DNA from 4 places in the Kosakonia oryzae genome. Region 2 is predicted to be linked to each of the others. Evidence: predicted binding sites of a transcription regulator. Region 2 holds the regulator's gene; each other region holds the start of a gene.
The links. Region 2 encodes sigma-54, which starts transcription at its own class of promoters, with help from an activator protein. Its sites were predicted from a motif close to GTTGGCACANNTTTCGCTNT; they were not measured.

Region 1 (4,212 bases), 570 kb from region 2:
GCCGGGTGCAAGGAATGCGTCGATGCCGTTATCCGGCTGTTCCAGCAGACTGCGCAGCGTTGGGATCAGCGTAATATGCTGGCAGAAGAACCAGAAGTTATTGATGTTGCGGGCTTTCGCCTGCTGAAGCGTGATCGCCGTAGCGGGCATGGTGGTTTCAAAACCGAGGCCGAAGAACACCACTTTGCGCTGCGGATTTTTTTCCGCCAGCGCCAGCGCATCCATCGGTGAATAGACGATGCGCACATCGGCACCGCGCGCTTTTGCCTGTAACAGCGAGCCCTTTTTCCCCGGCACGCGAATGGCGTCGCCGAAAGTGCAGAAGATCACTTCCGGATGGCTGGCGATCTCCACGCAGGTATCGATGCGTCCCATTGGTAACACGCACACCGGACAGCCAGGCCCGTGGATAAACTCGATGTTTTCCGGCAGCAGCTGATCGAGGCCGAATTTAAAGATGGCGTGCGTATGGCCGCCGCATACTTCCATAATGCGCAGCGGACGCGCGGCGGTATAGCTAAGATGAGAGGCCCGTTCGCGCAGATGGGCAATCAGTTGCATCACCTGTTCCGGGGCGCGATATTCATCGACAAAACGCATTATTTCTCCTCGCCGTAGAGCAGCGCGCCGACATCCGGCTCGACATCGAACATGTTTTGCAGCGCCGCCAGCGTATCCAGCGCCTCCGCTTCGTTAATCACGCTCATGGCAAAACCGACGTGCACCAGCACCCACTGGCCGAGACGCGGCTGGCCGTGTTCATCGTGGCTGCCGACCAGGGTTAAATCCACGTCGCGCTGAATGCCGCAGACGTCCACTTTGGCTTGCAGGCCATCAATGGCGCAAATTTGCCCCGGTACGCCTATGCACATCGTTGCGTCTCCAGCCAGTCGAGCCAGGCGTCCATCCCGTCGCCTTTGGTGGCGGAAACCAGCAGGATCTCAATCTGCGGGTTCACTTCACGGGCGTAGGCGATGCAGCGCTCGACATCAAAATTGAGGTACGGCAGCAGATCCACTTTATTCAGCAGCATCAGTGAGGCGGCGGCGAACATGTGTGGATATTTCAGTGGCTTGTCTTCCCCTTCGGTCACTGACAGCACCGCCACTTTATGGCGTTCGCCCAGATCGAAGCCCGCCGGGCATACCAGGTTGCCGACGTTTTCAATAAACAGAATGCCGCGATCGTCGAGCGGTAGACGCGGCGCAGCATCGGCAATCATCTGCGCATCCAGGTGGCAACCCTTGCCGGTGTTCACCTGAATCGCCGGGGTACCGGTGGCGCGAATACGCGCGGCGTCATTGACGGTTTGCTGATCCCCTTCGATCACCGCGCAGGGGACGCGCGCATTCAGGCGCTGCAGGGTTTCGGTGAGCAGAGTCGTTTTGCCGGAGCCAGGGCTGGAGACCAGGTTCAACACCAGTTGCTGGCGGGCGGCAAAGCGGGCGCGGTTGCGGGCGGCGATCTGGTTATTTTTATCCAGTACGTCGATCTCCACTTCCAGCATCCGGCGCTGGCTCATGCCCGGCGCGTGGGTGCCGGCTTCGCCGTGACCGTAATGCAAATCGCCGTTACCCGATTGGGTGGGGGTGAACTCTCGGGTATTGACGCGGGTTATAGTTAGCGCAGGGCGCGCAGCAGGGGCGAACGGTGCGCTGCGAAACGCAGAGTGCGGGTTATGTTCGTCACCCTCGATATAAAGGTTACCGTCCTGACAACCACATGTTGTACACATTGTTTACTCCTCAATTTCCAGGCGCTGAATTTGCATTCCATCGTCGGCAACGATCTGCAACTGGTCGCTGTGGCATTGTGGGCAGCGGCGAACACGCTGGGTGAGCAGCGTGACGTACTGCCGACAAGACTCGCACCAGCACTCCGCTTGCTGTTGTTCGATGTGCAGTGTACAACCTTCAGCCAGGCTGCCACGGCACACCAGATCAAAACAAAACGTTAAAGCTTCGGTTTCGACACAGGAAAATGCGCCCACTTTTAACCAGACGCCGGTAACCCGACGCGCACCGTTCGCGGTGGCCTGTTGTTCAATAATTTCCAGCGCCCGCTGGCACAAAGTGATCTCATGCATAATCCCTCCTTATGAGTTGCCGCGTTAATGCAATAAGAGTGCCATGAGTGATGTTGACACTGTGACGATGTCGAACCTGTCGAGATGACACGTCGAAATTAGCGAATATTTTTATTTATTCCTTTAATAATCAACAAATTAAATGTTGGCATGGATGATGCTTTACCGCCGTTGTTTCAATTAATCAGGTAAGCAGACATGACGATTTGGGAAATTAGCGAAAAGGCAGATTACATTGCCGGGCGACACCATCTCCTGCAGGAGGAGTGGCGCAGTTACTGTAACGCGCTGGTTCAGGGGATCACGCTGTCAAAAGCGCGCCTGCACCATGCCATAGGTTGCGCGCCAGAGCAGCAGCTCAGTTTTGAGCTGTTCGGTCACTTCACGGTCACCGTCTCTCTGACCGGCGGCTTTAATGGCCATACCATCGAATATGCGATTGCCAATAAAGATGGCAGCGATAAACGCTTGATAGCAAAGGCACAGCTCACCAGCGACGGCAAAGTGGACGGCGTTATCAGCACCCACGATCGTGAAAAAGTGCTGGAACACTATCTGGAAAAAATCGCCACGGTTTACGACAGCCTGTACGCGGCGATGGAAAACGATACCCCCATCAATCTCTCTCTTCTTGCCAGCAGCGCGCACGCGTCTGCGCTGGCCTGAGTTTGGGTGTCGAGATGTGTCGAAGTGACACGTCGTGCGACTGATTTCGTCAAAAATGACCGCCCGGACTGGGTGAATCACCTGAGGATTAGCTGGTGAACCGTTTTGTAATTGCCGACCCGGCGCTCTGTATCGGCTGCCACACCTGCGAGGCGGCCTGCGCGGAGACGCACCGCGCGTATGGCTTGCAGTCGATGCCGCGGCTGCGTGTGATGCGTAATGAACATGAATCCGCGCCGCAGCAGTGCCACCACTGCGAAGACGCGCCCTGTGCGGGCGTTTGTCCGGTAAACGCCATTAATCGCGTCGATGGCGCGGTGCAGTTAAATGAAAGCCTGTGCGTAAGCTGCAAACTGTGCGCGATTGCCTGCCCGTTTGGCGCTATCGAATTTGCCGGTAGCCGTCCGCTGGATATTCCGGCCAACGTTAACTCGCCGCTCGCGCCCGCCGCGCCGCCTGCACCTGCGCGCGTCAGCACGCTGCTGGACTGGGTGCCCGGCGTGCGGGCTATCGCCGTGAAGTGCGATCTTTGCCATTTCGATGATCAAGGCCCGGCCTGCGTGCGGATGTGCCCGACCAAGGCGCTGCATCTGGTCAATAACCTCGATATCGCCCGCGCCAGCCGTCGCAAACGCGAGCAGACCCTGAATACGGACTACGGCGATTTGTCGCTATTTACCCAGCTTAACCGGAGTGCAAAATGACGATTCTCTCGTTGCTCAACGGCGCGGTGGCGGTGTTTACCTGCGCTGCTGCGCTGGCGTACCTGTTTACGCGGGCGAAAATTCTCAGCGGCTGGCTGGCCGGTCTTGGCGGCGCAATCGGCAGTGCCATGGCGACCGCTGCCGGGTTATTGTCGCTGCTGGGCGCCGATGCCGTTTCTGGCAGCCTGACGCTGTTGCAGTATCCGTTACTGGTCACGCCGCTGCGTGCCGTGTGGGTGATCACTTTCGGCCTTTGCGGCCTGCTTATCAGCCTCTATAACATCCACTGGCACCGCCATGACGCGGTGAAAGCCAACGGGTTGTTGATCAATTTGCTGCTGGCCGCCGCGCTGTGCGCCGTCTGTTCCGCGAATCTCGGCGAGCTGGTCGTGATGAGCGAAATCATGGCGCTGAGCGCGGTGTTTCTTACCGGGTGCAGCGCCTCTGGCAAATTGTGGTTCGCCATGGGGCGTCTTGGCACGGTGCTGCTGGCGCTGGCCTGCTGGTTTATCTGGCAGCGTTATCACACGCTCGATTTTGTTCAGCTTAGCGGACAACCGCTGAGCAGCGGTGTCTGGCTGCTGGGGGTAATTGGTTTTGGTCTGCTGGCGGGGATTATTCCGCTGCACGCCTGGGCGCCGCAGGCGCACGCCAGCGCGCAAGCACCGGCCGCCGCGCTCTTTTCTACCGTGGTGATGAAAGTCGGGCTGTTCGGCATTCTCAGTTTCTCCTTGCTGGGCGGCCAGCCGCCGCTGT
Region 2 (4,212 bases):
GTCGTGGTGACGCAGGGGACCATTAAAATCAACGCCGATAAAGTGGTAGTAACGCGCCCGGGCGGCCAGCAAGGCAAAGAGATCATTGATGGTTATGGCAACCCAGCCACGTTTTATCAGATGCAGGACAACGGCAAACCGGTGAAAGGCCACGCTTCACAGATGCACTATGAGCTGGAAAAAGATTTTGTCGTGCTGACCGGTAAAGCCTATCTCGAGCAGTTGGACAGCAACATCACTGGCGACAAGATCACCTACCTGGTGAAAGAGCAGAAAATGCAGGCGTTCAGCGACAAAGGTAAACGCGTCACCACCGTATTGGTGCCGTCGCAGTTGCAGGACAAGGGCAACACCCCAACCCCGGCTCCTAAGAAGAGTAACTAATTCGTTATGGCAACATTAACTGCAAAGAATCTCGCGAAGGCCTATAAGGGCCGCCGCGTGGTTGAAGACGTCAGCCTGACCGTTAATTCTGGCGAAATTGTTGGGCTGCTTGGCCCTAACGGCGCAGGGAAAACGACCACCTTCTATATGGTGGTCGGGATTGTTCCGCGTGACGCGGGCAATATCATTATTGATGATGACGATATCAGCTTGCTGCCGCTGCATGCGCGCGCGCGTCGCGGCATCGGTTATTTACCGCAGGAAGCGTCTATTTTTCGTCGTCTGAGCGTGTATGACAACCTGATGGCAGTGCTTCAGATCCGTGACGATCTGACGTCCGAACAGCGCGAGGATCGCGCTAATGAATTGATGGAAGAGTTCCATATTGAGCATCTGCGCGACAATATGGGACAGTCCCTTTCGGGTGGTGAACGTCGCCGCGTTGAAATTGCGCGCGCACTGGCGGCAAATCCTAAATTTATCTTGCTGGATGAACCCTTTGCGGGCGTCGATCCCATCTCGGTTATCGACATCAAACGCATCATTGAACACTTACGTGACAGTGGGTTAGGTGTGTTAATTACTGACCACAATGTTCGCGAAACGCTGGCGGTGTGTGAACGTGCTTATATCGTCAGCCAGGGGCATTTAATTGCTCATGGTACACCGCAGCAAATCCTTGAAGACGAACACGTTAAGCGCGTATATCTTGGGGAAGACTTCAGACTCTGATAGGGTAGAGTTTATTGAGGTATTTTGTCGGAGAGTGCTGCTCTGAATATGAAGCAAGGTTTGCAATTAAGGCTTAGCCAACAGCTAGCTATGACGCCGCAACTGCAACAGGCTATCCGTCTGTTGCAGCTGTCTACGTTAGAACTTCAGCAGGAACTTCAGCAAGCGCTGGAGAGTAACCCATTGCTGGAACAAGCCGATCTTCATGAAGAAGTGGATAGCCAACAAACCCAGGAAAATGAAGGCCTGGATACCGTAGACGCGCTCGAACAGAAAGAGATGCCTGAAGAGCTGCCGCTGGACGCCAGTTGGGATGAGATTTATACCGCCGGAACGCCTTCCGGCAGCAGCCACGATTATATCGATGACGAACTGCCGATTTATCAGGGGGAAACGACACAATCTCTTCAAGATTACCTGATGTGGCAGGTGGAGTTAACGCCGTTTTCCGATACCGACCGCGCAATCGCAACCTCTATTGTCGATGCTGTCGATGAGACCGGCTATCTTACTGTGTCGCTTGAGGATGTGCTGGAAAGCATGGGTGATGAAGAGATCGGTCTCGATGAAGTTGAAGCGGTGTTAAAGCGCGTTCAGCGTTTCGATCCGGTTGGCGTCGCTGCGCGCGATCTGCGCGATTGCCTGTTGATCCAACTTTCTCAGTTTGCGAAAGATACGCCCTGGTGCGAAGAGGCTCGCCTGATCATCAGCGATCACCTCGATCTGCTCGCTAACCACGATTTCCGCTCTCTTATGCGCGTCACGCGTCTTAAAGAAGACGTGCTGAAAGAAGCGGTCAATCTGATCCAGTCGCTGGATCCGCGCCCCGGCCAGTCGATTCAGACCGGCGAACCAGAATATGTCATCCCGGATGTGCTGGTGCGTAAGCATAACGGGCGCTGGACGGTAGAACTGAACTCCGACAGCATTCCGCGTCTGCAAATCAACCAGCACTACGCTTCAATGGGCGGCGGCGCACGCAATGACGCCGACACCCAGTTTATCCGCAGTAATTTGCAGGAAGCGAAGTGGCTGATCAAAAGCCTTGAAAGCCGTAACGACACGCTATTGCGCGTCAGCCGCTGCATCGTCGAGCAGCAGCAGGCATTCTTTGAACAGGGCGAAGAGTTTATGAAACCGATGGTGTTGGCGGATATCGCCCAGGCCGTCGAAATGCACGAGTCCACGATTTCCCGTGTGACAACGCAGAAGTACCTGCACAGTCCTCGCGGCATTTTTGAATTGAAGTATTTCTTCTCCAGCCATGTGAATACGGAAGGCGGCGGCGAAGCCTCGTCGACAGCCATTCGCGCGCTGGTTAAGAAATTAATCGCCGCAGAAAACCCTGCAAAACCACTGAGCGACAGTAAGCTGACAACGCTGCTTTCCGATCAAGGAATTATGGTAGCGCGGCGTACCGTTGCGAAGTATCGAGAGTCTTTATCCATTCCGCCGTCTAACCAGCGTAAACAGCTGGTGTGACCCAACCGATAAGGAAGACACTATGCAGCTTAACATCACAGGACAAAACGTCGAGATCACTGATGCTTTACGTGAATTTGTGAACAACAAATTTGCCAAGCTTGAGCAGTATTTCGAAAGGATTAATCAGGTCTATATTGTGTTGAAAGTGGAGAAAGTGATCCATACCTCGGATGCAACCTTGCATGTCAATGGAGGCGAGTTGCATGCCAGCGCGGAAGGACAGGATATGTACGCTGCCATCGATGGTTTGATTGATAAACTGTCGCGACAGCTAACGAAACATAAAGATAAACTGAAACAACACTAATTGTCCGGGCGTTCGTTTGGCGCGTTGCACCCTACCGCAACCCGGTAGGGTGCTTAGCTCTGACGGCGCTTAGGTGAAATTATGATGAATAACGATTCCGCTCTTCAATTGAGCAATGTCCTTAACCAGGAATGTACACGTAGCGGCGTTCACTGCCAGAGCAAAAAACGAGCTCTGGAAATCATCAGTGAACTGGCGGCAAAACAGCTCGGCCTGCCGCCACAGGTCGTTTTCGAAGCCATTCTTACGCGTGAGAAAATGGGCAGTACCGGTATTGGTAACGGTATTGCCATCCCCCACGGTAAGCTGGAAGAGGATACGCTGCGCGCCGTTGGTGTTTTTGTACAGCTCGAAACGCCCATCGCCTTCGACGCTATCGATAATCAGCCTGTCGATCTGCTGTTTGCACTGCTGGTGCCGGCCGATCAAACCAAAACGCATCTGCATACGCTCTCGCTGGTGGCCAAACGGCTGGCGGATAAAACCATTTGCCGTCGCCTGCGCAGTGCGCAGAACGATGAAGAGCTGTATCAAATAATCACGCAGACAGAAGGCGAAAGCGACGATGCGTAATGGGAAGAACACCTTTTTTGTCGTTGTGGGGAGAAACGGTTCATGGTCCTGATGATCGTAAGTGGTCGTTCGGGTTCAGGCAAATCCGTGGCCCTGCGCGCTCTGGAAGACATGGGTTTCTATTGTGTCGATAACCTGCCGGTCGTGCTGCTGCCTCAACTGGCACAGACACTCGCCGATCGTCAGACCTCTGCCGCCGTCAGTATTGATGTGCGTAATATGCCGGAATCTCCGGAAATTTTTGAACAGGCAATGAGCAGTCTGCCTGATGCGTTCTCGCCGCAATTGCTGTTCCTTGATGCTGACCGTAACACGCTGATTCGGCGCTACAGCGATACGCGCCGCTTACATCCGCTCTCCAGCAAGAATTTATCGCTGGAAAGCGCTATTGATGAAGAGAGCAACCTGCTGGAGCCACTGCGTTCCCGCGCGGATCTGATTGTCGATACCTCCGAAATGTCGGTTCATGAGCTGGCCGAAATGCTGCGCACCCGCCTGCTCGGCAAGCGCGAGCGCGAACTGACCATGGTCTTTGAGTCGTTCGGCTTTAAGCACGGCATTCCTATCGATGCCGATTACGTCTTTGACGTTCGCTTTCTGCCCAACCCGCACTGGGATCCGAAACTGCGCCCGATGACCGGTCTCGACAAACCTGTCGCGGCGTTCCTTGACCGGCATACCGAAGTGCACAATTTTATTTACCAGACCCGCAGTTATCTTGAACTGTGGTT
Region 3 (4,212 bases), 1.9 Mb from region 2:
AGCGAGATTTTAGTCATGCAGCATGGACATATAGCCCAGCGCGGTCAGCATGAGCAGCTTGCGCGCCAGCCGGGCTGGTATCGCGATATGTATCGCTACCAGCAACTGGAAGCTGCGTTGAATGACGTACCGCAGGAGGCCGCCGATGCGTAATCTCGCACGACAATGGCCGACGCTGAAACGCCTGCTGGTGTATGGCAAACCGTGGCGCAAATCGTTAATCAAAGCGGTGTTGATGCTGTGGGTTGCGGCGATTGCGGAAGTCTCCGGCCCGGCTCTGATCAGCTACTTTATCGATAATATGGTGGCGAAAAGTTACCTGCCGCTTGCGCTGGTCTCCGGGCTGGCGGCGGTTTATGTCGGCCTGCAACTGCTGGCGGCGCTGCTGCACTACAGTCAGTCGCTGCTGTTTAACCAGGCGGCGGTCGGCGTGGTACAGCAACTGCGTACCGATGTGATGGATGCCGCGCTGCGCCAGCCATTGAGCGAATTTGATACCCAGCCGGTCGGGCAGATTATCTCCCGCGTGACCAACGACACCGAAGTGATCCGCGATCTTTATGTCACGGTGGTCGCGACGGTGCTGCGCAGCGCCGCGTTGATTGGCGCGATGCTGGTCGCTATGTTCAGCCTGGACTGGCGGATGGCGCTGGTGGCGATGGCGATTTTCCCGGCGGTGCTGATCGTCATGTTGATCTATCAGCGCTATAGCACGCCGATTGTGCGCCGGATGCGTGCCTACCTTGCAGACATTAACGATGGCTTTAACGAAATCATTAACGGCATGGGCGTGATTCAGCAGTTCCGCCAGCAGGCGCGCTTTGGTGAACGTATGGGCGATGCCAGCCGTTCCCACTATCTTGCGCGCATGCAAACTCTGCGGCTGGATGGCTTTCTGCTGCGCCCGCTGCTGAGTCTTTTTTCTGCGCTGGTGCTGTGCGGGCTGCTGATGCTGTTTGGTTTCTCCTCCGTGGGAACAGTGGAGGTCGGCGTACTGTATGCGTTTATCAGCTATCTTGGCCGTCTGAATGAACCGTTGATTGAGCTGACGACGCAGCAATCGATGTTGCAGCAGGCGGTTGTCGCGGGCGAGCGTGTGTTCGAACTGATGGATCGGCCGCGCCAGTCTTATGGTGACGATGATACGCCGCTACACAGTGGCGCCATTGATATTGAGAATGTTTCGTTTGCCTACCGCGACGATCAACTGGTGCTGCAGGATATTTCGCTATCGGTTGAGCCGCGCAGCTTTGTCGCCTTAGTGGGGCATACCGGCAGCGGGAAAAGTACGCTTGCCAGCCTGTTGATGGGTTACTACCCGCTCACGCAGGGTGAGATCCGCCTCGACGGAAGGCCGCTCTCTGCGCTCAGCCATACGGCGCTGCGCAAAGGCGTGGCGATGGTGCAACAGGATCCGGTGGTGCTGGCGGACAGCTTTTTCGCCAACGTGACGTTGGGGCGTGATATCAGCGAAGCGCAGGTATGGCAGGCGCTGGAGACGGTACAACTGGCGGAACTGGCGCGCGGTATGAGTGCGGGTATTCATACCCGGCTCGGCGAGCAGGGGAATAATCTCTCGGTTGGGCAAAAACAACTGCTGGCGCTGGCGCGCGTGCTGGTCGATACGCCACGGATCCTGATCCTCGATGAGGCAACGGCAAATATCGACTCCGGTACCGAGCAGGCAATCCAGCATGCGCTGGCGGCGGTGCGTAAACAGACCACGCTGGTGGTGATCGCCCACCGTTTATCGACCATTGTTGAGGCCGAAACTATTCTTGTGTTACATCGCGGGCAGGCGGTGGAGCGCGGGACGCACCAGCAATTGTTGGCCGCGAAAGGGCGCTACTGGCAGATGTACCAACTGCAACTGGCCGGGGAAGAACTGGCGGCCAGCGCGCGAGAAGAGTCGCTTATCGCCTGATGCACCAAAATTAGGCATGCTACTGACAGGATCCTCTGTTGGTGCAAAAAAGTAACGCACCATGCACTGTTATGGTGCGTTTTTCTTTTCTGGCACCAGGCCGAATCGCGAGCCTGCATTTTCCCCCTTCCGCTTTTCCCGGCCTGTCTGCACTAACAATCTGAAATTCTCCTCGTTTTCATTGTTGGCACACCGCTTGCAATATCTGTCGTGTGTTAGCTGCGGCCATTATCGAATTTCGACTGGAGGGGGATCTATGAAGCTGGTTACCGTGGTGATTAAACCATTCAAACTCGAAGACGTTCGTGAAGCACTGTCTTCTATTGGTATTCAAGGGCTGACCGTGACTGAAGTTAAAGGTTTCGGGCGTCAGAAAGGTCATGCCGAGCTGTACCGCGGTGCGGAATATAGCGTCAATTTCCTGCCTAAAGTGAAAATTGATGTGGCGATTGCTGATGATCAACTCGATGAAGTCATCGATGTGATCAGCAAAGCGGCCTACACCGGAAAAATTGGCGACGGTAAAATTTTCGTTGCTGAGTTGCAACGCGTCATTCGTATTCGTACCGGCGAAGCCGACGAAGCGGCACTGTAATAGCTGGCCACACAGTGATAGGGATTGGAACAATGAAAAACACAACATTAAAAACAGGTCTTGCTTCACTGGCATTGCTGCCAGGTCTGGCGATGGCGGCTCCCGCTGTAGCAGATAAAGCAGACAACGGCTTTATGATGATTTCTACCGCACTGGTGCTGTTTATGAGCATCCCGGGCATCGCGCTGTTTTACGGCGGCTTGATCCGCGGGAAAAACGTGCTCTCTATGCTGACGCAGGTGGCTGTCACCTTCGCGCTGGTGTGCGTTCTGTGGGTGGTTTACGGCTACTCTCTGGCTTTTGGCGAGGGCAACAGCTTCTTCGGCAGCTTCAACTGGGTAATGCTGAAGAATATCGAACTGACGGCGGTCATGGGCAGCATCTATCAGTATATCCACGTTGCTTTCCAGGGCTCTTTCGCCTGTATCACCGTCGGCCTGATTGTGGGTGCGCTGGCTGAACGTATTCGCTTCTCTGCGGTACTGATTTTCGTGGTGGTATGGCTGACGCTCTCTTATGTGCCGATTGCGCACATGGTATGGGGCGGCGGTCTGCTGGCAGCGCATGGCGCGCTGGACTTCGCGGGCGGTACGGTGGTGCATATCAACGCCGCTGTTGCAGGCCTGGTGGGTGCTTACCTGATTGGTAAACGTGTGGGCTTTGGCAAAGAAGCGTTCAAACCGCATAACCTGCCGATGGTCTTTACCGGCACCGCTATCCTCTATGTTGGTTGGTTCGGCTTTAACGCGGGTTCCGCAAGCGCGGCCAACGAAATCGCCGGGCTGGCTTTCGTAAATACCGTTGTGGCTACTGCTGGTGCAATCCTGGCGTGGGTGTTCGGTGAGTGGGCGCTGCGTGGCAAACCGTCTCTGCTGGGTGCATGTTCCGGCGCGATTGCAGGCCTGGTAGGTATTACTCCGGCGTGTGGTTATGTCGGTGTCGGCGGCGCGCTGATTGTGGGCCTGGTTTCAGGTCTGGCAGGTCTGTGGGGCGTTACTGCACTGAAACGTATGCTGCGTGTTGACGATCCGTGTGACGTGTTTGGTGTGCACGGCGTGTGCGGTATCGTCGGCTGTATCCTGACTGGCATCTTTGCCGCAACGTCCCTGGGCGGCGTAGGTTACGCACAAGGCGTGACGATGGGGCAGCAGCTCCTGGTTCAGCTGGAAAGTATCGCACTCACCATCGTGTGGTCCGGCGTCGTGGCCTTTATCGGCTACAAACTGGCTGACATGACTGTGGGCCTGCGTGTACCGGAAGATCAAGAGCGTGAAGGTCTGGATGTTAACAGCCACGGCGAAAACGCCTACAACGCCTGATCGAATTGAGTTATCTCCTGAGCATAAAAAAGCCTCCATACGGAGGCTTTTCCTTTTGTAGAGCCTTAGTTGCGGTTGCGCATCACGCCTTCCTGCACGGTTGACGCCACCAGCACGCCCTGTTGCGTATAGAACTCACCGCGTACAAAGCCGCGTGCCCCGGAGGCTGACGTACTTTCCACGCTATAAAGCAGCCATTCATTCATATTGAATGGGCGATGGAACCACATTGAATGGTCGATGGTAGCGACCTGCATACCGTGCTCAAGAAAACCCACGCCGTGCGGCTGGAGCGCCACCGGCAGAAAGTTGAAGTCTGAGGCGTAGCCCAGCAGGTATTGATGGACGCGAAAGTCTTCTGGCACCGCGCCGTT
Region 4 (4,212 bases), 600 kb from region 2:
CGCCGGTTGGCGCAGCAAATCATCGGCACTTTGCGCTTTGCTGATGACATGGCTGAGATCCGGTTTGTTGTACTCATCGATGCTGTCGGCGGCAATCAATGTCAGCGGTACGGTGCCGTCGAGTTTTCGGATGTTTTTCACCAGCGACCGGGCGGCGAAGCCCGATCCGATAATCACAATACCGGCGCTCATTTTGCCTCCGTTGCCAGTTCGTCAAACACCTCTTTGCCTAAGGAACATTCCGGGCAGAGGAAATTGTCCGGAACCTCACTCCACGGCGTACCTGGCGCAACATCCTGCAGCGGCTCGCCTTTTACGGGATCATAGATCCACTGGCAGACGCTGCACTGCATGCGCGGGCCGAGTTCCGCAGCGGCGGCTGCGGCACAGGCGCAGGCTTCCTGAGCTGTTGTGGAGGCCGCTTTTACCGCTTCCGGCAAAGGAGAGAGTGCCCACTGGCGAGCGATATCGCGCCCGTGCTGGCGGCACACTTCCAGCGCGTCGATATCCGGCCGCCATTTAGCTTTCAGGCTGACGGACATTTCAAACCCGGCATCCTGTAAGCGGGTGGAGAGACGGTCTACCGCGCCGCCGCTCCAGCCGTGGGAGCCAAACGCGCTGGCGCGTTTGTTGCGAAAACGCAGGCCGGTGATCTCTTCGACCAGCCCGGCAATTTTCGGCATCATCACGTTATTCATGGTCGAGGTGCCAACCAGCACGCCTTTCGAGCGGAACACATTGGTCAGGATGTCGTTTTTATCGCTGCGGGCGACGTTAAAGATTTTCACCGCCACGCGCGGGTCAACTTCGTTAATACCCTGCGCAATGGCGTCGGCCATCATACGGGTGTTGTTGGACATGGTGTCGTAGAAAAGGGTGATGCGATCCTCCTGATAATCGGCCGCCCATTTCAGGTACAGCTCGACAATTTGCGTTGGGTTATCGCGCCACACCACGCCGTGCGAGGTAGCAATCATATCTACCGGCAGGTTAAAGCCGAGGATCTCGGTGATTTTCGGCGTCACCAGGCGGCTGAACGGCGTCAGAATATTCGCGTAATAGCGCTGGCACTGTTCGAACAGCTCCGCCTGATCCACTTCATCATTAAACAGGCGTTCGTCGCAGTAGTGCTGGCCGAAAGCGTCATTGCTGAACAGTACGGCGTCGCCGGTCAGGTAGGTCATCATGCTGTCCGGCCAGTGCAGCATCGGCGTTTCAACGAAGATCAACTGTTTGCCGTTGCCGATATCCAGCGTGTCGCCGGTTTTCACCACGTTAAAGTTCCACTCCGGGTGATGATGATGACCGGTGATCGAGTCGATCGCATTCGCCGTGCAGTAGATCGGCGTATGCGGGATGTGCGACATCAACTCGGTCAGCGCACCGGCGTGATCTTCTTCGGCATGGTTAATCACGATGTAGTCGATGCGTTGCAGATCGATCTCTGCGCTCAGGTTCTGCACAAACTCGCGGCTGAATTTGTGATCGACGGTATCGATCAGCACGTTTTTGCCTTCGCGGATCAAATAGCTGTTGTAGCTGCTGCCTTTCAGCGTTTTGTATTCAGTACCGTGAAAATCGCGCACTTCCCAGTCACGTTGCCCAACCCAGTGAATGTTGTTTTTTACATGAATAGCCATATCAAATGTCCTGTACTTTTTTCAGTTCGATGTATGGCTAATATCAAAGGCTGTGCCAACTTTTTAATTAATTGATTTCTATATTTTTTAATGGGTTAACTGAAAAGATAGTTGTCATTATGACTATGATATTTACAGTCAATATGACACTATGCATTGTCAAAAAGACAGTGAGGTAAGCATGAGTTTTTCACTGAATGTGCTGGCGGGAATCGCCATTGAATTGCAGAGCGGTATCGGCCATGCGGATCGCTTCCAGCGGCTGATTACCACGCTGCGCCAGGTGCTGGCCTGCGATGCCTCTGCGCTGCTGCGCTACGAGGCGCGGCAGTTTATTCCGCTGGCCATCGACGGGCTGGCGCAGGACGTGCTCGGCAGGCGTTTTACGCTGGAAGGGCACCCAAGGCTGGAAGCGATTGCCCGCGCGGGGGATGTGGTGCGTTTTCCGGCCGACAGCGGTTTGCCCGATCCTTATGATGGGCTGATCCCCGGCCAGGAGAGCCTGAAAGTGCACGCTTGCGTCGGGCTGCCGCTGTTTGCCGGGCAGAACCTGATTGGCGCGCTGACGCTGGATGGTATGTCTCCGGATCAGTTCGACACCTTCAGCGACGAAGAGCTGCGGCTGATTGCGGCGCTGGCGGCAGGAGCGTTGAACAATGCGCTGCTGATTGAGCAGCTGGAGAGCCAGAATATACTGCCCGGCGCGCCCGCTGCGTTTGAGCCGGTGGCGCGCAGCGAAATGATTGGGCTATCGCCGGGCATGGTGGCGCTGAAAAAAGAGATCGATATTGTTGCCGCGTCCGATCTTAACGTGCTGATCAGCGGCGAAACCGGCACCGGGAAAGAGCTGGTGGCTAAGGCGATTCATGAAGGTTCCGCGCGGGCAGCCAGCCCGCTGGTTTATCTCAACTGTGCAGCGCTGCCGGAAAGTGTGGCCGAGAGTGAACTGTTCGGCCACGTGAAAGGGGCTTTTACCGGAGCCATCAGCAATCGCAGCGGCAAGTTTGAGATGGCAGATAATGGCACGCTGTTTCTTGATGAGATCGGTGAATTGTCCCTCTCATTGCAGGCCAAGCTGCTGCGGGTCTTGCAGTATGGCGATCTGCAACGTGTCGGCGACGATCGCAGCCTGCGCGTGGATGTGCGCGTGCTGGCGGCGACGAACCGCGATCTGCGAGAAGAGGTGCTGGCTGGCCGTTTTCGCGCCGATCTCTATCATCGTCTTAGCGTGTTTCCGTTGTCGGTACCGCCGCTGCGTGAACGGGGCGACGATGTGGTGCTGCTGGCGGGTTACTTCTGCGAGCAGTGCCGTCTGCGTCTGGGGCTTGGCCGGGTGGCGCTCAGCCCCGGCGCGCGTGCGCATTTACTCAGCTACGGCTGGCCGGGCAATGTGCGCGAGCTGGAACATGCCATTCACCGCGCGGTGATTCTGGCGCGCGGGACGCGCAACAGCGACGATGTGGTACTGGAGGCGCGACATTTTGCCCTCAGCGATGAACAGACGCCGGTGGTACAAACCGCTTCGGCGTTACCGGCGGGACAAAATCTGCGTGATGCCACCGAGGATTTCCAGCGGGCGCTGATTACCAGAACACTGGAAGAGTGTGGGAGAAACTGGGCGGCCTGCGCCCGGGCGCTGGAACTGGACGTCGCCAACCTGCACCGGCTGGCGAAACGTCTGGGACTGAAGCGTTAAAGAATACCGGCCTGATAGAAATCCTGCAGGTTGATGGCACCCACCAGAATTCCCGCGTCATCCACCACCGGCGCGGCGGCGATTTTACGCTGCATCAGGCGCTCTTTGGCATCCACTGCGCGGCTGTTGGCGTCCAGGGTGATGCCGCCGCGCGTCATCGCTTCGCTGACGGCGGTGGTTAACGCGCCGCCTGCCACCAGCCAGCGGCGCAGATCGCCATCGGTAAAGACGCCTTTAACCTGACGCTGCGCATCGCAAACGGCCACCAGACCTAAACCGGTGCGGCTTAGCTCCAGCATCGCCTCCATCACGCTGGTCGTCAGTTGCACCTGCGGGATCTGCTCCTCTTTGCGCATCAGATGATGCACTTTATTCAGCAGCCGCGCGCCGAGCGCGCCTGCCGGATGCGAGCGGGCAAAATCCTCTTCGTCAAAGCCGCGCGCCTGCATCACCGACATCGCCAGCGCATCGCCCATCATCAGCGTCGTGACGGTACTGGAGGTCGGCGCAAGGTGCATCGGGCAGGCTTCACGTTCAACGGAGATATCCAGTACTGCGTCGGCGGCGAGCGCCAACGGCGAGCGCGGTTTACCGGTCATCGCCAGCAGGGCGACGGATTTCTCCGCCAGCCGCGGCAGGATCAGATCCAACTCTTTTGCCGAACCGGAGTAGGAGATAAACAGCATCACATCGCGGCTTTCAATCATGCCCAGATCGCCGTGCAGCGCTTCCGCCGGATGCACGAAAAAGGCCGGAGTGCCGGTACTGGCAAAGGTGGCGGCGATCTTTTTGCCGATATGCCCCGATTTGCCGATGCCGGAAACAATGACTTTACCTTCGCACTTCAGCACTGTTTCGGCGGCACGCACGAAAGCC

Region 1: the regulator sigma-54 is predicted to act here: its motif matches at 2,113-2,132, upstream of hypA (hydrogenase maturation nickel metallochaperone HypA).
Region 3: the regulator sigma-54 is predicted to act here: its motif matches at 2,108-2,127, upstream of glnK (P-II family nitrogen regulator).
Region 4: the regulator sigma-54 is predicted to act here: its motif matches at 1,681-1,700, upstream of norV (anaerobic nitric oxide reductase flavorubredoxin).

The regions. Positions count from the first base shown of each region.
Region 1 covers NZ_CP014007.2:1,105,203-1,109,414, forward strand. The annotation lists gene hypD (hydrogenase formation protein HypD) at 1-600, opposite strand, end outside; gene AWR26_RS05335 (HypC/HybG/HupF family hydrogenase formation chaperone) at 600-872, opposite strand; gene hypB (hydrogenase nickel incorporation protein HypB) at 863-1,735, opposite strand; gene hypA (hydrogenase maturation nickel metallochaperone HypA) at 1,739-2,086, opposite strand; gene hycA (formate hydrogenlyase regulator HycA) at 2,285-2,752, shown strand; gene AWR26_RS05355 (4Fe-4S dicluster domain-containing protein) at 2,848-3,456, shown strand; gene hycC (formate hydrogenlyase subunit 3) at 3,453-4,212, shown strand, end outside.
Region 2 covers NZ_CP014007.2:536,373-540,584, reverse strand. The annotation lists gene lptA (lipopolysaccharide ABC transporter substrate-binding protein LptA) at 1-384, shown strand, start outside; gene lptB (LPS export ABC transporter ATP-binding protein) at 391-1,116, shown strand; gene rpoN (RNA polymerase factor sigma-54) at 1,165-2,598, shown strand; gene hpf (ribosome hibernation promoting factor) at 2,621-2,908, shown strand; gene ptsN (PTS IIA-like nitrogen regulatory protein PtsN) at 2,990-3,481, shown strand; gene rapZ (RNase adapter RapZ) at 3,524-4,212, shown strand, end outside.
Region 3 covers NZ_CP014007.2:4,086,379-4,090,590, reverse strand. The annotation lists gene AWR26_RS19460 (SmdA family multidrug ABC transporter permease/ATP-binding protein) at 1-153, shown strand, start outside; gene AWR26_RS19455 (SmdB family multidrug efflux ABC transporter permease/ATP-binding protein) at 146-1,924, shown strand; gene glnK (P-II family nitrogen regulator) at 2,181-2,519, shown strand; gene amtB (ammonium transporter AmtB) at 2,552-3,838, shown strand; gene tesB (acyl-CoA thioesterase II) at 3,904-4,212, opposite strand, start outside.
Region 4 covers NZ_CP014007.2:1,134,150-1,138,361, forward strand. The annotation lists gene norW (NADH:flavorubredoxin reductase NorW) at 1-192, opposite strand, end outside; gene norV (anaerobic nitric oxide reductase flavorubredoxin) at 189-1,640, opposite strand; gene norR (nitric oxide reductase transcriptional regulator NorR) at 1,822-3,336, shown strand; gene gutQ (arabinose-5-phosphate isomerase GutQ) at 3,333-4,212, opposite strand, start outside.